2 regions of the Pseudomonas sp. NPDC078700 genome follow, and region 2 is predicted to be linked to the other one. Evidence: riboswitches for the same ligand, from Rfam matches in the RefSeq annotation. Region 2 holds a riboswitch; the other holds the start of a gene.

Region 1 (9,507 bases), on a different contig from region 2:
TACCCGGCTGATTTCCTCACCCAGGCTACGAATACGTGGAGCTTGCGGGTTGCTGTGATCACCGAAAAGAATTGTCGGTTGGACGCCGCTGAGATGGCGCACAGCAGCGCTCATCCCCCCTTGAAACTGGTAGTAGTCATCCGAGTCGAGCAGGTCATGCTCACGGTTGTCCTGGTTTTGCACCACCGCCTCAAGTTCCGTCAGGCGGGTGACAAAACTGTCGCGCCGCTCTTCGCCGTAGACTTGCTGGCCGTAGGCGTAACCGCCCCAATTCAGGTAGGCACGGGCGAGGTCTGCGTCGCCTTGCCAGTCACGCGAGTCGATCAAGCCTTGCAACCCCGCACCGTACGCACCGGGCTTGGCACCAAAGATGCGAAAGCCAGCACGGCGGCGAGCACTGTCTTGATCCAGGCCCTGCGCCTGTAAGTGCGCGGTTTCTCGACGAATGCGCGCACGGATCGGATTGACCTCGTCCGGTTCATCCTGCTCAGCAACCTTCTGCACAGCCGCATCGAACATCTGCATCACATTAGCGAATGCATCGCGGAAAAAGCCTGATACACGCAACGTCACATCAACCCGTGGGTGATTCATACGCTTGGCTGGCATGACCTCGAAATCACTGACACGCCAACTGCCCTCTGCCCATTTCGGCCGCACACCAATCAAGGCGAAGGCCTGAGCGACATCATCACCACCTGTGCGCATGGTTGCCGTGCCCCAGACCGACAGCCCCAGGCTGCGCGGGTAGTCTCCGTGATCTTGCATATAGCGCTCGACGAGCAGCGCGGCAGACTTTTCACCCAACGCCCAAGCCGTTGGCGTGGGGATCATCCGGGTGTCCACAGAAAAGAAATTTCGCCCCGTTGGCAACACATCCGGACGCCCACGTGATGGCGCGCCGCTTGGTCCCGGCGGCACAAAACAGCCACTTAGCCCACGTCCCAATTGGTAGAGCTCTTGCTCACCGCAGGCGAGCAAACGCGGACGCAGATCAGTTTCAACACGCTGCAGTACCGCGCGGGTCTGCGGCAGATTTGCAACCAACGCGCAATCTGCCGAGCTGACATCTTCCAATAGCTGCAACGCCAGCAACTCCAACCGCTCACGCGTATCGCCGAGGGTACGCCAGGCTTGCTCGCTAACGGCCTGCAACAGGCTTGGCTGTTCACCATTCCAAGGCTCGCCCCATTCGGCATCCAGCGGATCAAAGGGGCCAGGCACTAGGTCGGCGGCCAAAGCACGAATCAGACTGGCGTTAGCGCCCTGACCGTCACCAACCCCATGCCTGGCCAACGCCAAAAGCGTGTCACGCAGCAGTCGGCCTTGCGGTGAACTGCCGAACACATGGAGCCCATCGCGGATCTGGCTTTCTTTGAGCTCACACAGGTAACTGTCCGTGCGGTTGAGTAGTAACTGTTCTTCGACCTCATTGGTCGGTGCACTCAAACCCAGATCAGCGTTAACGTTATGTTCGACGATCAACGCCAGTACTTGTTTGCGCAGCAGCGCGGCACGTCGAGGATCAAGAGTAAGCGCCTCATAGAACTCGTCGATCAACCGCTCCAGATCACGGGTCGGGCCGAAGCTTTCGGCGCGGGTCAAGGGCGGCATCAGGTGATCAATAATCACTGCCTGAGTCCTGCGTTTGGCTTGGCTGCCCTCACCCGGGTCATTAACGATAAAGGGATAAAGGTGCGGCATAGGCCCGAAAATCAGATCCGGCCAGCAGTTTTCGCTGAGCGCCACGCTCTTGCCCGGCAGCCATTCCAGATTACCGTGCTTACCGACATGGACGATTGCGTCACAGCCCCAACTGCGCCGCAACCACAGGTAGAACGCCAGATAATAGTGCGGCGGAGCCAGGTCCGGGTCGTGATAGTTGGCATAGGCGTCGAGCTGATAGCCTCGTGCAGGCTGGATGCCCACAAACACATTGCCCATGCGTAATCCGGCAATCATAAAGCGGCCCTGACGGAGCATGGGATCGGCCTCGGCAGCCCCCCAGCGCTCGATAATGGCGTTGCGATTGACCTCAGGCAGATCAGCAAAAAACGCCAAGTAATCAGCCAACGCCAGACTCTGCTGAGCCGGACGCAAGGCCCATTGCTCAGCGTCGTTGGTGATCCCCTGTTGCAGCAGACGCATGAGGGCATCACCGTCTTCAGGGATATTCTCAACCCGATAATTCTGCTCATGCAAACGCTGGAGGATGCCAATCATCGAGGCTGGTGTATCCAGCCCGACACCGTTGCCAAGGCGGCCTTCACGGGTTGGATAGTTGGCCAGAATCAACGCCAGTCGCTTGTCGGCATTGGCCAAGCCACGCAACCGACACCAGCGCTGCGCCAACTCGCTGACGAAGGCAATGCGCCCGGCCTCGGGTTGATACTCCACGATATCGGTTTGGGTCAGCTCACTGCGCTGACCAAGCCCTTTGAAGCTGATTGCACGCGTGATAATCCGTCCATCAACCTCAGGCAGCGCCACATGCATGGCCATGTCTCGCGGCTGCAAGCCATGTGCATCAGCACGCCAACTGGCCTCATTACCACCGCAAAGCACTACTTGCAGTACCGGGATATCCCCCACTAAAGCATGATCGCCAGGATCATCCATCGCCGAGGCGGCAAAGGCGGTGGTATTGAGAATCAGCGCCACACTCTGCTCAGTACAGAGTTGCCGCAAAGCCTCCAGGCAGTGGCCATCTTTCAGCGACAGCAATGCAATCGGTAGCGGGTTCAGACCATGGGCCAACAGGCTATCGCACAGCGCGGCGAACACCTTGGTATTGCCCGCCTGTAAATGCGCTCGATAAAACAGTACTGCAACACAGGGCGCATCTGCCAGCCAACGTGCCTGAACATCTTCCAGCACCGCGACATCGCGCTGCGAATCAAACAGCGCGAATGGCGGCAGCGCTCGCGGCGGCAATGGTTGGGCCGACAGTTGGAAAAACTGCGCGCCGATAAACCGATACAGCTCACGGGCGTTGCCCGGTCCGCCTTCGCGCAGATAGCGCCAAAGCTGATGACAAACCGCCGGCGCCACAGTGCTCAGCGCCGTAAGGTTGTGATCCTCGGTCATATCGCCAGAGAACATTGCCAGCGCAATGCCCTTGCGCTGGCACAGGCTGACCAACTGCTCAGTCCCGTAGGGCCAATAACTCTCGCCGCCCAAGTGATCGATGACTATCAAGCGCGCGTGCTGCAGCACCTGATCCAGATACAAATCGATCGACGCATGCTGGCGCAGGTGCAGCAGGTTCGCCAAACGCACAGACGGAAAATCCGCCTGTGGACAGGCCGCTGCCAGCAACGCCAGCGTCGTATCGGCGGCGCTGAGGATGACAATATCGGCAGGGTCTTGTTCGACCGTGGTGAGGGTCGCACCGCTGTCATCGACGTATCCACCGGGCAGCGCGGTCAGCATATGCATCGCTTAACCTTCGACCACCGCGGCCTGTAACGCTTGCTCCAGAGCCGCTGAGTCAAGGTTCTGGCCAATCAGAACCAAGCGCGTGACAGGGGTTTCATCCGCAGCCCAACGACGGTCGAAATATGCATCAAACCGTTGGCCTACACCTTGTACAACCAAGCGCATTGGCTTGTCGGCAAGAGCCACGAACCCTTTGATACGAAACAATGTGTGCTGCTCAACAAGGTCGTGCAAGACGCTAAGCAGACGCTCACGGTCTACCACAGGCAAATTGACGACCACTGAGTCGAACTGGTCATGGTCGTGGTCGTGCTCATCACCTTCACCGTGATCGTGATGGCTCTGACGCTGGTCAATGGTTGTCTCCGAGGCGCTGGATAATCCAAGGATCAAATCAAGATCGAGTCGCCCCTGATGACTGGTGACCAGCTTGACCTGTGCCGGAACTTCCTCACGCACCAAGGCTTCGACGCGCGCCACGGACTCAGCATCGGTCAGATCAGTCTTACTCAGAACCACCAAATCGGCGGCCAGCAACTGGTCTTCGAACAGCTCGTGCAAAGGCGACTCGTGATCAAGGTTCGGATCGGCACGACGTTGCTCGTCAACCGCTTGAGGGTTGGCGGCAAACTGACCGGAAGCGGCAGCTGGCACGTCGACCAGGGTAACCACCGCATCGACGGTGCAAGCGTTCTTGATTTCTGGCCAGTTGAACGCCTGTACCAAGGGTTTAGGCAACGCCAGGCCGCTGGTTTCGATGAGGATATGATCGATGTGATCACGACGCTCGATCAGCTCACGCATCACCGGGTAGAACTCTTCCTGAACGGTGCAACACACACAACCGTTGGACAATTCGTACAGTTGGCCAGCGCTCTCGGCAGCCTCATCATCACAGCCGATACCACAACCACGCAGAATGTCGCCATCAATCCCCAACTCGCCAAACTCGTTGACGATAACCGCAATGCGCCGGCCATTGGCATTATCCAGAATGTGACGCAGCAAGGTAGTTTTACCGCTACCGAGAAAGCCTGTGACAATAGTGACGGGGATCTTGGCGGACATAACAAGCACTCCAGTGAGTCAGTCTTCGAGCACGGGAATTCGTGCGATAAATTTACCTTTGATACCGCTCGGCCAATTGCGAAATGGGACCTGACCGGTTTCAGAAAGTTGGTACTGGCGGGCGTAATCAAGCAGTGCCGTAGCCGCCTCAGGCTCGGCCTGAAAATCACCGAGTACGTAGGTGATTTTGCCGGGCGCGCGTAACAGTCCTGCGCAATGCCGCTGGCAAGCCATCAGGCAGCGAGTGCGCTGAATGCGCAGTTCATCGTCAGCCTTGAGCTGACGCTCGACCTCACGAACAAAGCGGGCACCGGGCCGCTCTGCCTCAGGCTGGGCAGCGTCGTACCCACAGGTCTCGCAAAGCGTCAACGTGACGGTCATGGATGTTCCTCATCAGGGCGACAGGTCCAGGGCAACACAAACGCTTCCTGCTCATGCTCGCCAAGCATTGCGTGCACGCGGTACACCTGTTGCAGATTCTTGGGGGTAAGCACTTGGCGCGGGGGGCCATAAGCAATCAGGTTGCCGTGGTCGAGTAATAACAGGCGGTCGCAAAAGCGGCTGGCCAGAGTAAGGTCATGCAGAACCACCAGCGCGCTGCGACCTTGGGTGCATTGGCGGCGTAACAGCGCCATGACATTTAGCTGATGAAATGGATCGAGCGCAGCGACTGGTTCATCGGCGAGCAACAGTGGGCAACCAACCGCCAAGGCCCGAGCCAACCGAGCACGGGCGCGTTCGCCACCGGATAACTGATCAAATCGTCGCGCAACTAATCCGCTCAAGCCCATCTGCGTGATAGCGGCGTCGACTGCTTGCGCATCGTCGGCACTGCTGCGCTGCCATGGCGACCGGTGGGGCAAGCGGCCGAGCGCCACGTAATCACGCAACAACAGGGGCCAGCCACTGCTGTCACCTTGCCCAAGGTAAGCCAGACGCAGAGCACGCTGGCGAGGGGTCAGGGTTTGCAACACCACTGCATCCTGCTCGATCAGCCCGGAGTAAGGCATCAAGTGAGCAATGGCCTTGAGCAAACTACTTTTGCCCGCGCCATTGGGGCCAATAATGCCCAGCAACTCACCCGCAGCCAGCGCGAACGACAGATCATTGACCCGGTTTTTACCGTCAATCGCAACGCTTAGCTGTTCAATGCGTAAGCCGCTCATGATGCAACCAACCGTTGACGCAGCAACAGAACAAGAAAGAACGGTGCGCCCAGTAAAGCGGTCACCACACCCAGCATCAGTTCCTGTTCACCACTGACCACACGCAGCAAGATATCAGCGGCCAGCAACAGCACAGCGCCGCCAAGGGCACTACTTAATAGCAAGCGTGAGGGGTGGTAACCGACCCATTTTCGCAGCAGATGTGGCACCACTAGGCCAATAAACCCAATAGCGCCGGTCACCGCTACACTGGCGCCAACGCACAGCGCTGTGCCGAGAATGATCTGCCCCCGCAAACGCGGCAGGCTGACCCCGAGGCTGCTGGCCTCGTCCTCGCCAAGGGTCAACGCATCCAGTTGCGGGCCACAGGCCAGCAGCAATAAAACACCTGCCGCAATAAATGGCAGGCACAGGCGGATATCCGCGAAGCTGCGGTCACTCAACGACCCCATCAGCCAGAGTACGATGTCCTGCATATCGGTTGGATTGGGTGCCAGGCTGATGGCTAATGATGTGAGTGCCGAGCACAAGGCAGACAGCGCGATACCAGCAAGAATCAGGGTGAGATTACTCGCACGACGACGCGCAATCAGATAAAGCACCAAGGTTGCCAGTGCTGCGCAACTCATGGCCGCAACCGGGAGCAACCAAGCACTGAATGCAGTAAGCCCGTAGTACAAACACACCACCGCACCCAAACTGGCGCTGGAGCTGACGCCAAGCAAACCGGGTTCAGCCAAGGGATTGCGCAGCAGCCCTTGAAGGGCGGCACCCGCGGCACCCAGCGAAAGCCCTACCAGGATTGCCAGAATGACCCGCGGCAGACGAATCTGGTTAACGATAATCTGATGCTGCACGGCAACATCGGCCAGATCAGCGCTGGAATCTGCCGACCGCAGCAGGGCTCCAGCAACATCTGCGAGGCCAAGCGGCACGGCACCAATGGTCAACGACAGCAGAAACAACCCCAGCAGGATTACCAGCAGCAATGCGTTTAAGCGGCTCATTGCTGCCCCAACTGCAGCGCAGTCAGCGCAGTCAGCGCATCGATCTGCGCTGCTAAACGCTCGGCACTGAAGATCAGTTGCCAATCACTGCAACCCCAGCGATTGCCTTCAACCTGCAACACCGGACGGGTCGCTGTCAGTTGCTGCAGGAACGGGTGGCGCGAAAACGCTGACTTGGCATAACCTCGATCGATCGGCATGTCGGCACTGACGAAGACATCGGGCGGCTGGCGCACCAAGTCTTCCAGATTAAACCGTCCCCAACCGCTGCGCCCCAACGCGGCTTGATGGTTGATTACTCCCACCGCTTGAAACACGGTATCGACATAGGTGTCGCGCCCGGCACTGCCACCGTTAGGCCGCAGATACAGCGCACGCAGCGGTCGGGGATGTTGCTTGAGTCGATCAAGCCGCGCCTGGACGTCAGCAAGCAGCGCCTCACCCTCTTCTACGCGCCCTAGTTTTGCCGCAACCAGCCGCGTACTGGCGAAGATCTGCGCCCAGGTAGTGGGGTATGGCACCACCACGACCTCGATGCCATGCTGACGCAATAACTCAGCTTGATTGTGGCTTTGCCAGCGCCTTGAAGCGAGGACCAGGTCCGGGTGCAGCGCAATGATTTCCTCGCTGCTGGCATGATTCACCGGCACCCTTTGTGCCTGTCCGGCCATCGAGGACAACTGCGGGTCACGGCTCTTGCTCGACACCGACAACAATTGCTCTGGCGCAGCAAGGCGCAACGCCAACATATCGGCACACTGATTAGTCGAGACCACTCGCGGCAGCGCTGCCGATACGCCAGGCACGCAGAGTACTGCAACCAAAACGAGCCAGGCTCGCATCAGAAATCAATGCCCATCTGCGCCCGGACACCCTGTTTATAGGCATGTTTAACGTCGCGGATTTCACTGACGGTGTCTGCCAGCTCAACCAACTCGGGCTTAGCCGCGCGACCGGTGATGATAACGCTCTGCAGTGGCGGACGCGCCCGAATCGCCTCCAGCACCATTGAGGTGTCGAGGTAGTTGTATTTGAGCATGTAAGTCAGCTCATCGAGCAGCACCAGATTCAAACTGGGGTCCTGCAACATCTTTGCAGCATGTGCCCAGGCTTCATCGGCTGCCGCCTTGTCCTGATCCCAGTCTTGGGTGTTCCAAGTGAAACCGGTTGCCATGGCGTGGTACTCAACCAATGGCGCATGCTGACGCAAATAGGTGATCTCGCCGGATGCCTGAGTGCCTTTGATAAACTGCACCACACCAGCGCGATGACCATAGCCAAGCGCGCGGTACAAAGTCCCGAAGGCTGAAGTGGTTTTACCCTTGCCATTACCGGTGATCAGAATAACGATGCCCCGCTCTTCTTGGGCACGTTCGATACCGGCATCGACCACGGCCTTCTTACGTTGCATCCGCTCATTGTGGCTGCGTTTTTTGTCATCATCGATCACTTGGCGACACTCCTGAAATCAGAAAATGCGCACGCGACTAGGCGCACACAATTCAACGGAGCGCAGCAACAGGGGATGGCAGGACGTGGCAATGCCAAGACCTGAAAGACAACTACTGGAAATATTTGCCCGCGAAGGCAATACACAGCATCGGCAAACCCACACCCCGGGGTACGCACCTATTGTCGATCAGGCCGGTCTTCTGGCTCGCCTTCATTCGCTAATCGCACCTTCCCGGTTGCCCAGTGGTATATCGCGATTGCATCAGGCTCTACAGCAGCGGGGGCTGCGCCGGAATACGCCATGTTTAACCATGCGATCACCGGACTTCCCGTTTCACCCGTTGCGCGGTTGCGCTCGGGGCACCTGTTCGATGCCACGCAGAGTACCCGAGTCGCCTATGCACGGCAACCGTTCAACAGGGCGTGACAGCTGGATCGAACGCCTCTTACAAAGGCGATTTCAGCTAGATCGAAGAATTGCACCCAGCAGCCATCGACTCGCAATTGGCAAGCATCGCAATCAAGTGATTGGGCTGTGCGCTAGCACCCGACGTGAGCGCTCGGTGCACGCGCAAAAATACAGCGCGACACCTGTCGGTCTTCAACCAGACAGGCATCAATCAAGCGTTCACTGCATGGCGCCAAGCATCCGCCTGAGCGCCGCAGGACTCACCCTTTAAGCAGGTTGATGCAGGCGCACATTAAACGCCGGACCACTGCTGTAACGGGCTAATGCCTTGGCACCGGCCAACACCGCCAGATCAATCAAGGGCTCGACAATAATCACCGTCATGTACGCCAAGCCAAAGGTGCCAACGCTGGCAAGGTTTTCCACACTAAAGCCGTGACCATAGAATGCCCAAAACGCGACCCACAGAACGATGCCACCCTGATACGCCGTCGACAGCGCCAGCACTTGACTGTAACGGGTGTCTACGTAGGCCGTGCTTTGCGGAATGATCCGTTGAGCCAAGGCATTAATCGCCCATAGCGGCACCAGTAACGTGGTCACATTCATGCCGTATTGAGGCAAGTCGAAAGGGGCAAAAAATACACCCTGGATCAACAAGCCAGCAGCCAGCCCAATCGCCGAGGCACCGGCACCAAACACCAATAACAGTGTAGAGCCCAGAATCAGGTGAACCTCTGACACCCCAACAGCATGGTGTGGCAAGACTTCAAAGAAACAGAACACCAGCGTAGTGGTAATCAAACTGCGTAGCAGTAGCGCCGCAACGCCGCCGTTATTGCGAACGCTATCAATGGCCATTTTTGCCGCCAGACCAAAACCACCTACTGCTGTTGCATAACTAAGAATGATTTTGGCGCCATCAACGACACCCGGTTCGATATGCATAGTGAATCCTCCATCGCAC
Region 2 (9,507 bases):
CTGGCAGCTCAACCGCCTGTAACGCCAGCGCGCTAAGGCGCGACTGCAAGATCGCGCGACCGGGGAGCACGCCAAGCATAGCGCCACTCTCGCCCTGTTTATCGGTCAGCGACTCAAGCAGATAGAGCATGCCACCACACTCGGCCAACAACGGCTTACCCGCGCCGTGATGTGCGCGAATTGAATCAGCCATGCCTTGATTTCCAGCCAGTTGCTTCAGGTGCAGCTCAGGATAACCACCGGGCAAATAAAGGCCATCGGCCTGTGGTAACGCAGCATCGTTGAGCGGTGAGAAGTAACAAATCTGCGCCCCAAGCTCGCGCAATACATCAAGATTTGCCTGATACAAAAAGGCAAAAGCAGCGTCCCGCGCAACCGCAATCCGCACACCCGCCAACAGCGGTTTAATGCTGCGTTCTTGAGGGGCTGCAAAGTGAATTGCAGGCGGCAATTCAATTTGCGCACTGGCGGCCAGTGCATCTGCTGCCGCGTCCAAGCGAATCTCAAGATCGGCCAGCTCATCGGCCTGAACCAACCCCAGGTGACGACTTGGCAGTTCGATTTCGACACTGCGCGGCAAAGCCCCATACCAGCGCATGGAGTCAGCTATCGAGTCGGCCAGAATCTGCCCGTGGCGTGCACTACCAACACGATTCGCCAGCACCCCGGAGAATGGTAAACCCACCTGGAACGTCGCTAACCCGTGGGCCAGCGCCGCAAAGGTTTGTGCCATGGCCGAGGCATCAATAACCGCCATCACTGGAACGCCAAAGTGCTGAGCAAGATCGGCGGCCGAAGGCGAGCCGTCGAACAGCCCCATCACGCCCTCGATCAAAATCAAATCCGCATTTTGCGCTGCCTGCCAAAGCAAACGACGGCTTTCGGCTTCGCCAACCATCCATAAATCGAGCTGATAGACCGGTTGACCCGATGCACGCGCCAGAATCATCGGATCAAGGAAGTCGGGCCCACACTTGAAGACCTGAACCCGCTTACCCTGCCGTGAATACAAGCGCGCAAGTGCAGCTGTAACCGTCGTCTTGCCTTGCCCGGAGGCAGGCGCTGCGATCAACAATGCCGGGCAATGATGCGGCGCTGTGCTGCTCATCTAACTCACCCCGCTAAGCAGATGGAAAGCACAGCAAGGTACATCAGGACTCACGCTTCTTTTGCGCATTATGGCGAGCATAATTATGACCGCACCTCACGCCGACGTGCTGCAAAGGCTGCGTGCAGGCCCAGATACAAAGCGCTGGCACCGCCCAGATACAAGGCCAAATTAGTCAGGTTACGCGGGTAGTACACCGCGATACGCTCAACCAACTGGCCAAGGCTTGGGTCTGGGTAACGGCCCGAGAAAAACAGAAATCCACCGCCCGAAAACAAATAGCACACAAAGGCGCTGACCGAAGCAATTGCAGCCAGCAACAGAAGACTGCTTGGCTGATGACGATGCATAACGGCGTAAAGCCGACCACCGAGCCACATAGCGCCATAGGCCGGAATTAACATCCAATAGGCAGGCGACATGCACCAGTCACTTACCCCAGCCCATTGCATGGCCGCGATATCAAGCAATGAAGCCTCGACAAACAGTGCTGGAAATACCCAGCGCGGCTTAAGCAAAGCACCCGCCAGAAAGAACACAGCCCAGGATGCACTGGGCAGGTTAACCGTGGCGAAATGCTGACCACGGGTCATGGCCATCAATGCGGCAAGCGCAATGGCGATCAGTAACTGGCTGCGTGGCGAAATGTTCATAATCTTCTCCTCTTGGCCGTGCCAGGGCGCAGAAACTACGCCATGGTCAAGGCATGGCGACTAGAGTGCTTGGTAACGCACGCTGAAATACACGGCCTGCCCCGGTTGGTTGTAACCGTCCGCAGTCTCATAATCAGCACCCAACAAATTCGCGACACGGCTTTGCAGCCGCCACTCTTTTGTGAGGCGATACTCTGCGCGCAAGTCAACGGTGGCGAAACCTGAAAGCTCCTTGGTATTGGCCAGGTCGTCATAACGCTGACCTTCAGCATGCACGCTGCCGCCGATGCTGAACTTGCCTAGTTGGCGATCAACATCAAGGTTGAACAGTTGCTTGGCACGCCGCGCCAACTGGTTACCGTCATTGGCTCCGCTCGACTGGTTCTGCGGGTCAATCAATGTGTAGTTGGCGTTCCAATCGAAGCCCAGCAATTGACTGGCCACAACCAGCTCCACACCATTGATTCGGGCTTTATCGACGTTGGATGGCCCTTGAATCGAAGCGTCGTATGCAATCAGGTCATCGATTTCATTGCGGAAAGCGTTAACCGACCAGTGCCCCCAATCGTGCTGACCGGTTAGCCCAACTTCAATGCTTTCTGAGGTTTCAGCATCCAGATTTGGATTGCCGTAGTCAGGGAAGTACAACTCGTTAAAGGTCGGTGCCTTGAATGCACTGCCGTAACTGATGGTGCTGCGCAACCAGTCGGTCAACGCAAAGCCGTAGGCGATATTACCGGTCTGATGATCACCGAACTGTTCGTTATCATCGCGGCGCAGCGCTACTTGCCAGTCATGACGCCCGGCCTCGCCTAAGTACTGAACAAAGTAGCCATTATTGTCACGTGAGTCCTGATCGTAATCAGTGCTGCCGTTGATTTCATCGCGCTGGTAATCAGTGCCGAGCGTCACTGTCTGACCCTCAGCAACGCTTATATCGTTCTGCCAACTTACCGTGTCGCGTCGGCTATCAAAGCGTGAGCTGAATTTGCCGTCCGTGTAGGCATCGGACTTATCCTCACTGCGTCCAGCCTGCAAAGTCACCAGCCAGATATCGAACGGCGAGAAACGGGCACGGCCACCATAGACATTGGACTCGCCGTCAGCATTGGCATTGAAACCTGAGGTACGGCTGCGGTTAACGCTGTCGTAATCGTTGTGCGACTTGGCTTTAAGCAGGTTTGCATCAAGTTCCAAGCCGTTGTCGAAACGATAACCGGCACTCAGGGTGCCGGACAGATTGCGATAACCATCGTCATCACTTTCAGCCCCGCTGACCCCAGCTGATTTGACGTTAATCCCGTCAGTATCCGAACCGCTGACGCCAAGGCTGTACCAACCCTTGTCACTGCCCCCAGAAACACCCGCGCTGCCGGTAGAGGCGTCATGCGTGCCGTAGCCAGCAGAAAAGAACGGTTTAGCCTCGCCCGTCTTTCCTTTGCGGGTAAAAATCTGGATAACCCCACCAATGGCTTCAGAACCATACAGGCTGGAGCGCGGTCCACGTACGACTTCAATGCGTTCAATCAACTCAATGGGCAGATCCTGCAAGGCAGCACCGCCGGAGCTGACCGAACCAATCTTGACGCCATCAATCATGACCAACACGTGATCAGACTCAGTGCCACGCATAAATAGCGAGGTCGACTTACCGGGCCCGCCGTTATTGACCAACGAAACACCTGGGACTTTTCGTAATAACTCAGGCACAGAATTGACCTGTGTTTGCTCGATTTCTGCACGATCAAATACCGTGACAGCAGCCAGGCTCTGGTTGGCCGTTTGTGCTGTACGCGTGGCGGTAACCACGGTGTCGTCAAGCTGGTTCGGTTCTACTGCGAAAACCTGGGAACCACTGGATACGCCACACAGCACGACGGCTGCTGACGTGAAAAAGGACTTACTGCTCATTGCGTATGCTCCGCCGCTCTCACCCGTGCGACCTAGACTGGGAAAGACATACGGAGAACAGCAGACGCATTAGCCACAGGTACGCAAAAAAACGCCCACAGGGTGATACGCCCGACAAAGCCCTCCGCGATGCCGTGAACATGCGACAGGCCGGTCTCCGGGCTTACGAGCAGCGCACTGTTGCCAGCACACCATCAAACACACCTTCCCATGCCTGAGCACAGTGGTTGAAAAAGCGTTTGAGTTGACTCGTTTACCGTTGCGGGGGCAGCGTCGGAATTGCTTGCGTGAACACGCAAAACTCACCGACTTCCCTGTTTCACCCTGTAAATACAAGGCACCTGAAGCAAGCCGCGCAGAGTAGTGACTTGCGACTAGAAGGTCAAACACCAATGCAATGGCACTGGGCGTGGCAACGCGACGTTTACCCACCATTGAGCACTCAAAAAACCGATTGCCGGTTAAAATGCTGGATGAAAAAGTGTCGATTCAGTTTCAATGGCGCGGATAAAAGTCGGCGGGTTTGACCGCAAGCCACTCAACAAAGGTGCGCAGGCGCTCATCACTCAACAAGCTCTCCCGCGAGTTGTAGGTCAGCGCCAATTCTTTTTCGCTAAACAAGCGGTGCACTTGGTTGTGACAGGCGCGACACAGCCACAGGGTTGCAGTGATGCGCTCTGTCTTGGCGTAGCGCTTTTGCACATAGGTTTTGTTGTGCAGCGCTTTGGGAATCAGATGATGTCGAGTCAACAGCGTATCGCGCGCGCACAATTCACAGGCGTCAGGCTGGGGTGGCAGACGAATAGGTTCGGACATAAGGCAGATGTTAACGCTTGCGGCAGAGTGTCAAACCATCACCCAGCGGCAGTAATGTCAGATCGATACGCGCATCATCTTTGAGCTGCGCATTCAGCGCTTGAATCGCGCGCGTGTCTTCGCTTTCAGGCTCGGCTTCAAGCACCCGTCCACTCCAGAGGGTGTTATCGAAAAGCAGCAAGGCACCCGGCTTAAGCAAGCGTAGCGCCTGTTCAAAATAGTCGGGGTAATTGGCTTTATCGGCATCGATAAACATCATATCGACCGTCTCTGCAAACCCCTCGCGCTCCAGCTGTGCAAGGGTATCCAGTGCGGGAGCCAAACGCTGCTCGATACGATCACTAACCCCAGCCTCTTGCCAATAGCGCTCAGCGATTGCGTTGTAATCGGCCACCAGATCACAACAGATTAGCTTACCGTCAGCGGGCATTGCCTGAGCCATGCAGATCGCGCTGTAACCGGTGAACGTACCGACTTCAATGATCCGTTTGGGCGCCAGCAACTGCACCAGCATCGCCATAAACTGCCCCTGCTCGGGTGCAATTTGCCAGCGCGCATTGGCAAGCATGGCCGTCTCTTCACGCAGCCGTTTCAGCGTAGAGGATTCGCGCAGGGAAACATCCAGCAGGTAGTGGTACAAGGGTTCGTCGAGATTAAGCGTTCGATTGGTCATTGGCGTCTCCGTACCGAATGCAGCCCTTTACATATTGTGCGCCAGCTCACCGCTAAATACGCGCTTGGCATCCAAGTAGACGCCCTGCCAATAACTACTACTCAGACTGTCGAGGCGTACAGTACCGCCACTCGAAGGGGCATGCACAAAACGGCCCTCACCCACATAGATGCCCGCGTGGCTGACCTTGCTGCCGCCACTGGTGGCAAAGAACACCAGATCACCGCTTTGAAGGTTGCTGCGGCTGATGTTTTGCCCACGCATCTGACTTAACTGGCTGGTGGTGCGCGGCAAGCTAATACCGGCAACGTCACGGTAGACAAAGCCGATTAAGCCACTGCAATCAAAGCCGCCATCAGGGGTATTGCCACCATAACGGTAAGGGGTGCCAACCAAGCCAATAGCACGAATCAGCACATCGTCGGCATTACCATTAGCAGCAGGATTGGTTATTCGAGGGACAGGTTGCGGCGAAGGAGGATGACTAGAACAGGCGCTTAGTAGCGCTGCAAGTGATAACAATGCAATGCGGATCGTTCGAGTCATGCGAGGCGCACCAAATAACGTAGTGCGCCTACTCTGCCGTGCTATCGCTTATGACGCAAGCGTGAGCGTGACGCGAGCATTGGCTGACTGCGCGAAGCCTTGTGCGCGGAGACGACAGTGCGGGTAAAACCGGCCTGATGGCCGAGCTTCGAATGCCCCCGCGAAGCGAGCATAGGCTGATCACGTGACCCATCGCCTTTAAGGAAGCGCTTGGCACCAATGTAGTGACGGCTCCAATAGCTGTTACCCAGCTTGCTGATGCGGATGGACTTGCCCGTACGCGGTGCGTGAATGAACTCTCCTTCACCGATATACAGGCCAATGTGACTGACCCGGCCATTACCGTTGTGATTAAAGAACACAACATCACCGGCACGCAGGTCGCTTTTGGCGACTTTCGGCGCGTTCATCTTGATCATCTGGCCTGTGGTGCGCGGCAGATGGATATTGGCCTCGCTACCGAAAAGATAAACAATCAAACCACTGCAATCGAAACCACGACGCGCATTGGTGCCACCCCAACGATAAGGCACACCGATCAATTCCTGGGCACGCCCAACAACCGCAGCCGCTTTAGGCAATGAGGCCTTTTCCAAGCTGGCGTGCTTCTCATTTGCCTGAGCTGAAAAGCTGGAAAACAACCCAAAGGAGCAACAAAACAAAACACTTAAGAGAGATTTACGCATTACGAAACCCGAGCAGCAACAGCGGTTGCGGATGCCAAAAAAATTAAAAATACAGTTTTACCGCTCCATACCCACAAACGTGCGAGACAACCGGCACCACCAAAAATGAAAAAGGCGCCTAAGCGCCTTTGCACACACACTAACGGACAGTAACTCCCTGCCCGGTTGAAGCCATCGCCAGTACGCGCTTAGCTTCCATGTAATTGCGCTTCCAGTAGGCGTCCTGAAGACTGTCTATTCGGACGCCACCACTGCGCCGACTGGCAGAGTGGATAAAACGATCATCACCCATGTAAATCCCGGCATGGCTGACACGACCACGGCCGTTGGTGCTAAAAAACACCAAATCCCCGGGTTCCAACTCATCGCGCTTCACAAGCGGCGCATCGATGTTAATCATTTCACGGGTTGAGCGCGGCAACTGCATGCCCGCTTCTTCTTCAAACAGATAGCCAATAAAGCCACTGCAATCGAAACCCGATTTCACGCTACTGCCGCCCCAGCGGTAGCGCGTACCGACCAGCGAAAGACCGTGTTCTAGAATACTGTCAGCCAACTGGGGCAACTGATACGACTTCTGTGCGGCTAGCGCATCAGTGAAGTCGGTAAAGTCTTCCGTCGCTGGATTGATCGCCTCAGCCACCGGTTCTGGTGTGCTGATTTGAGGTTGCGGTGCCTGGCTAGCACAGGCTGCCAGAAGGACCGTAAGTGCAATAGGCACGAGGGGTGCGAAGCGTTTTAGCATGGGCACAGCCGTGTCGAATTTAATAAATTCGCGAGACTATGCCTTCTATGGCGATGATTTGCAAATTCTATTGACTGAAATGTGACTTAAGAGTTCCGGCAAAACATCTAAGGCTCTTCCAGCCAAATACACATCGACACTGTCGCTAATTCCAGTTCGGGCAGGATTTATCTCCGCAGTAAACGCCCCAACTGCCCGTGCACGCAGCACCGGCTCGACAATATACGCAAAGCTGGAACTGGTGCCTATGGTCAGCACCAAGTCAAAGCCCTCGCCCAGCTGTTCATAGAGTGTGCTGATGGCCCGCTCAGGCAACATCTCTTCAAATAACACCACCGGTGGCCGCAAGATACCAGCACAATGGCGGCACAGCGGCGGCAATTGCTCGGTTAAACGACCCGCCAAGTCATCCTCTTGCTGGCCACAAGATTGGCAATAGAGCGGCGCAAGCTGGCCATGAATTTCAATCAGCCGATCATCAGGGCTGCCGGCGGCTCGGTGAAAGCCATCGATATTCTGCGTGAGCAACCAACACTGCGGCTTGAGCCTTTGCAGCTCCGCAATAACTTGATGCCCGACATTTGCCTGGGCACCGAGGCATGCGCGGCCCAATTCGGCCAAGTATTTCCAGCACAGCGCAGGATCGCGCTGAAGCATTGGGCCACTCAGCGCCGCTTCAATCGGCAAGCCGTCGCTGGTATTGCCGTTGTACAGACCACCAACACCACGGTAGGTGGGCAGCCCTGAATCTGCGGAAAGCCCCGCACCGGTGATAATCAGTACCCGCTCAGCGCAATTGAAGGCCTGGGCCAGCCGTTCGATATCACTCAACATCTCGTCCCCTTGCCGACGCGGTAAATAGTCGTCGTCAGTGATTAACCGTATAAGCCAACATCGTAGACAGTTGACATAAAGGGCGGCCACTTTGCTCATGCCAAGTGTTGAATGCAGCTTGCACCGTGGCGAGATCCCTGAGACTGGTTGGGACTTTATCGATGATATTCTGCGCATTGAGTGCCGCGACCATGTCATTGGTCGGCACAAAGGTATCTTTTCCGACCATGCGTAAGAAGCGCGGTGCAGACAATCCACCCATTTGCGCACCGTGCTTGGCTATGTATTTCCACAAGCCCACAATATCGTTTACCGGCCAGTCGGCAATCAGCTCGCCAAAACTGCCCTTCTCATGGCGTACATCGAGAATAAACTGAGCATTGCGCGGCACGCTTTTAAGCTTGCCGAGGTGGCGAATAATTCGCGCATCCTGCATCAGGTTCTCAATTCGCTCAGCCCCCATCAGCACAACCTTGTCGGGGTCAAAGCCAAAAAAGACCTGCTCAAACGCCGGCCATTTTGCGTCAATCACGCTGTGCCTGAGGCCTGCACGAAACACCCGCAGGCTCATCACCGACAGATAACGGTCATCAGGAATGCTGCGTAAGTATTCAGAGGTTTCAGGTTGCGGCAGGTGAGCCTCAAGCTTGGCGGCTGATCCAAAGCGATTGAGGCAGTACTCGTTGAGCCATTTATAGTCGCGCATGGGTTACCTTTGCCAAGTGAGGGGTCTGCATTTTTAGCCCAGCAGGCTGCAAGCAATTGCTTGCAGCCTAAATAATTATCGGGCGTTACAGGTTCATCACATCGACAAAGCGTGGCGTCGCATTCGAATCAATCTTCAGGCTGGCGAAATCAAACAACTCACGATCAGCCAATTGCGACGGCACAATATTCTGCAATGCTCGGAACATGATTTCAGTGCGCCCTGGGGTCTTGCGCTCCCATTCTTGCAGCATGTGCTTGACCACCTGACGCTGCAGGTTCTCCTGAGAACCACACAGGTTGCATGGAATGATCGGGAATTGCTGCAAGGTCGAATAGGCTTCGATATCAGCTTCATTGCAGTAGGCCAGCGGGCGAATCACCACGTTACGACCATCGTCCGAACGCAGCTTGGGCGGCATCGCTTTCAGGGTGCCGCCGTAGAACATATTGAGGAAGAAAGTTTCCAAAATATCATCACGGTGATGACCCAGCGCCATTTTCGTCGCACCGATTTCATCAGCGAAGGTGTAGAGCGTGCCACGACGCAGACGCGAGCACAGTGAACAGGTGGTTTTGCCCTCAGGGATTTTCTCTTTCACCACTGAGTAAGTGTCTTTCTCGACGATGTGGTACGCCACACCGATCGACTCCAGATACGCCGGCAACACGTGCTCCGGGAAGCCTGGCTGCTTCTGGTCCATGTTCACCGCGACGATTTCAAACTTAATCGGCGCTACTTTCTGTAAATGCAGCAGTACATCAAGCATGGTGTAGCTGTCTTTACCGCCAGACAGGCAGACCATCACCTTGTCGCCATCTTCGATCAT

What was found. Region 2 has a riboswitch for cobalamin ahead of btuB (TonB-dependent vitamin B12 receptor). Riboswitches for the same ligand answer to the same signal wherever they lie in the genome.
Region 1: it holds a riboswitch for cobalamin, as region 2 does, so the genes downstream of both, cobO (cob(I)yrinic acid a,c-diamide adenosyltransferase) here and btuB (TonB-dependent vitamin B12 receptor) in region 2, are expected to answer to the same signal.

What each region holds. Positions count from the first base shown of each region.
Region 1 covers NZ_JBITUI010000002.1:794,791-804,297, reverse strand. Annotated here, with positions in the region: gene cobN (cobaltochelatase subunit CobN) at 1-3,438, opposite strand, end outside; gene cobW (cobalamin biosynthesis protein CobW) at 3,442-4,506, opposite strand; gene ACIGCM_RS09480 (DUF1636 family protein) at 4,525-4,887, opposite strand; gene ACIGCM_RS09475 (ABC transporter ATP-binding protein) at 4,884-5,672, opposite strand; gene ACIGCM_RS09470 (FecCD family ABC transporter permease) at 5,669-6,679, opposite strand; gene ACIGCM_RS09465 (ABC transporter substrate-binding protein) at 6,676-7,521, opposite strand; gene cobO (cob(I)yrinic acid a,c-diamide adenosyltransferase) at 7,521-8,126, opposite strand; cobalamin riboswitch at 8,304-8,514, opposite strand; gene ACIGCM_RS09455 (energy-coupling factor ABC transporter permease) at 8,808-9,488, opposite strand.
Region 2 covers NZ_JBITUI010000003.1:349,662-359,168, forward strand. Annotated here, with positions in the region: gene ACIGCM_RS11955 (cobyrinate a,c-diamide synthase) at 1-1,108, opposite strand, end outside; gene ACIGCM_RS11960 (hypothetical protein) at 1,192-1,761, opposite strand; gene btuB (TonB-dependent vitamin B12 receptor) at 1,822-3,672, opposite strand; cobalamin riboswitch at 3,803-4,032, opposite strand; gene ACIGCM_RS11970 (hypothetical protein) at 4,168-4,488, opposite strand; gene ACIGCM_RS11975 (O-methyltransferase) at 4,499-5,161, opposite strand; gene ACIGCM_RS11980 (C40 family peptidase) at 5,189-5,707, opposite strand; gene ACIGCM_RS11985 (C40 family peptidase) at 5,749-6,393, opposite strand; gene ACIGCM_RS11990 (C40 family peptidase) at 6,533-7,138, opposite strand; gene ACIGCM_RS11995 (NAD-dependent deacylase) at 7,184-7,972, opposite strand; gene ACIGCM_RS12000 (DNA-3-methyladenine glycosylase I) at 8,007-8,678, opposite strand; gene ttcA (tRNA 2-thiocytidine(32) synthetase TtcA) at 8,764-9,507, opposite strand, start outside.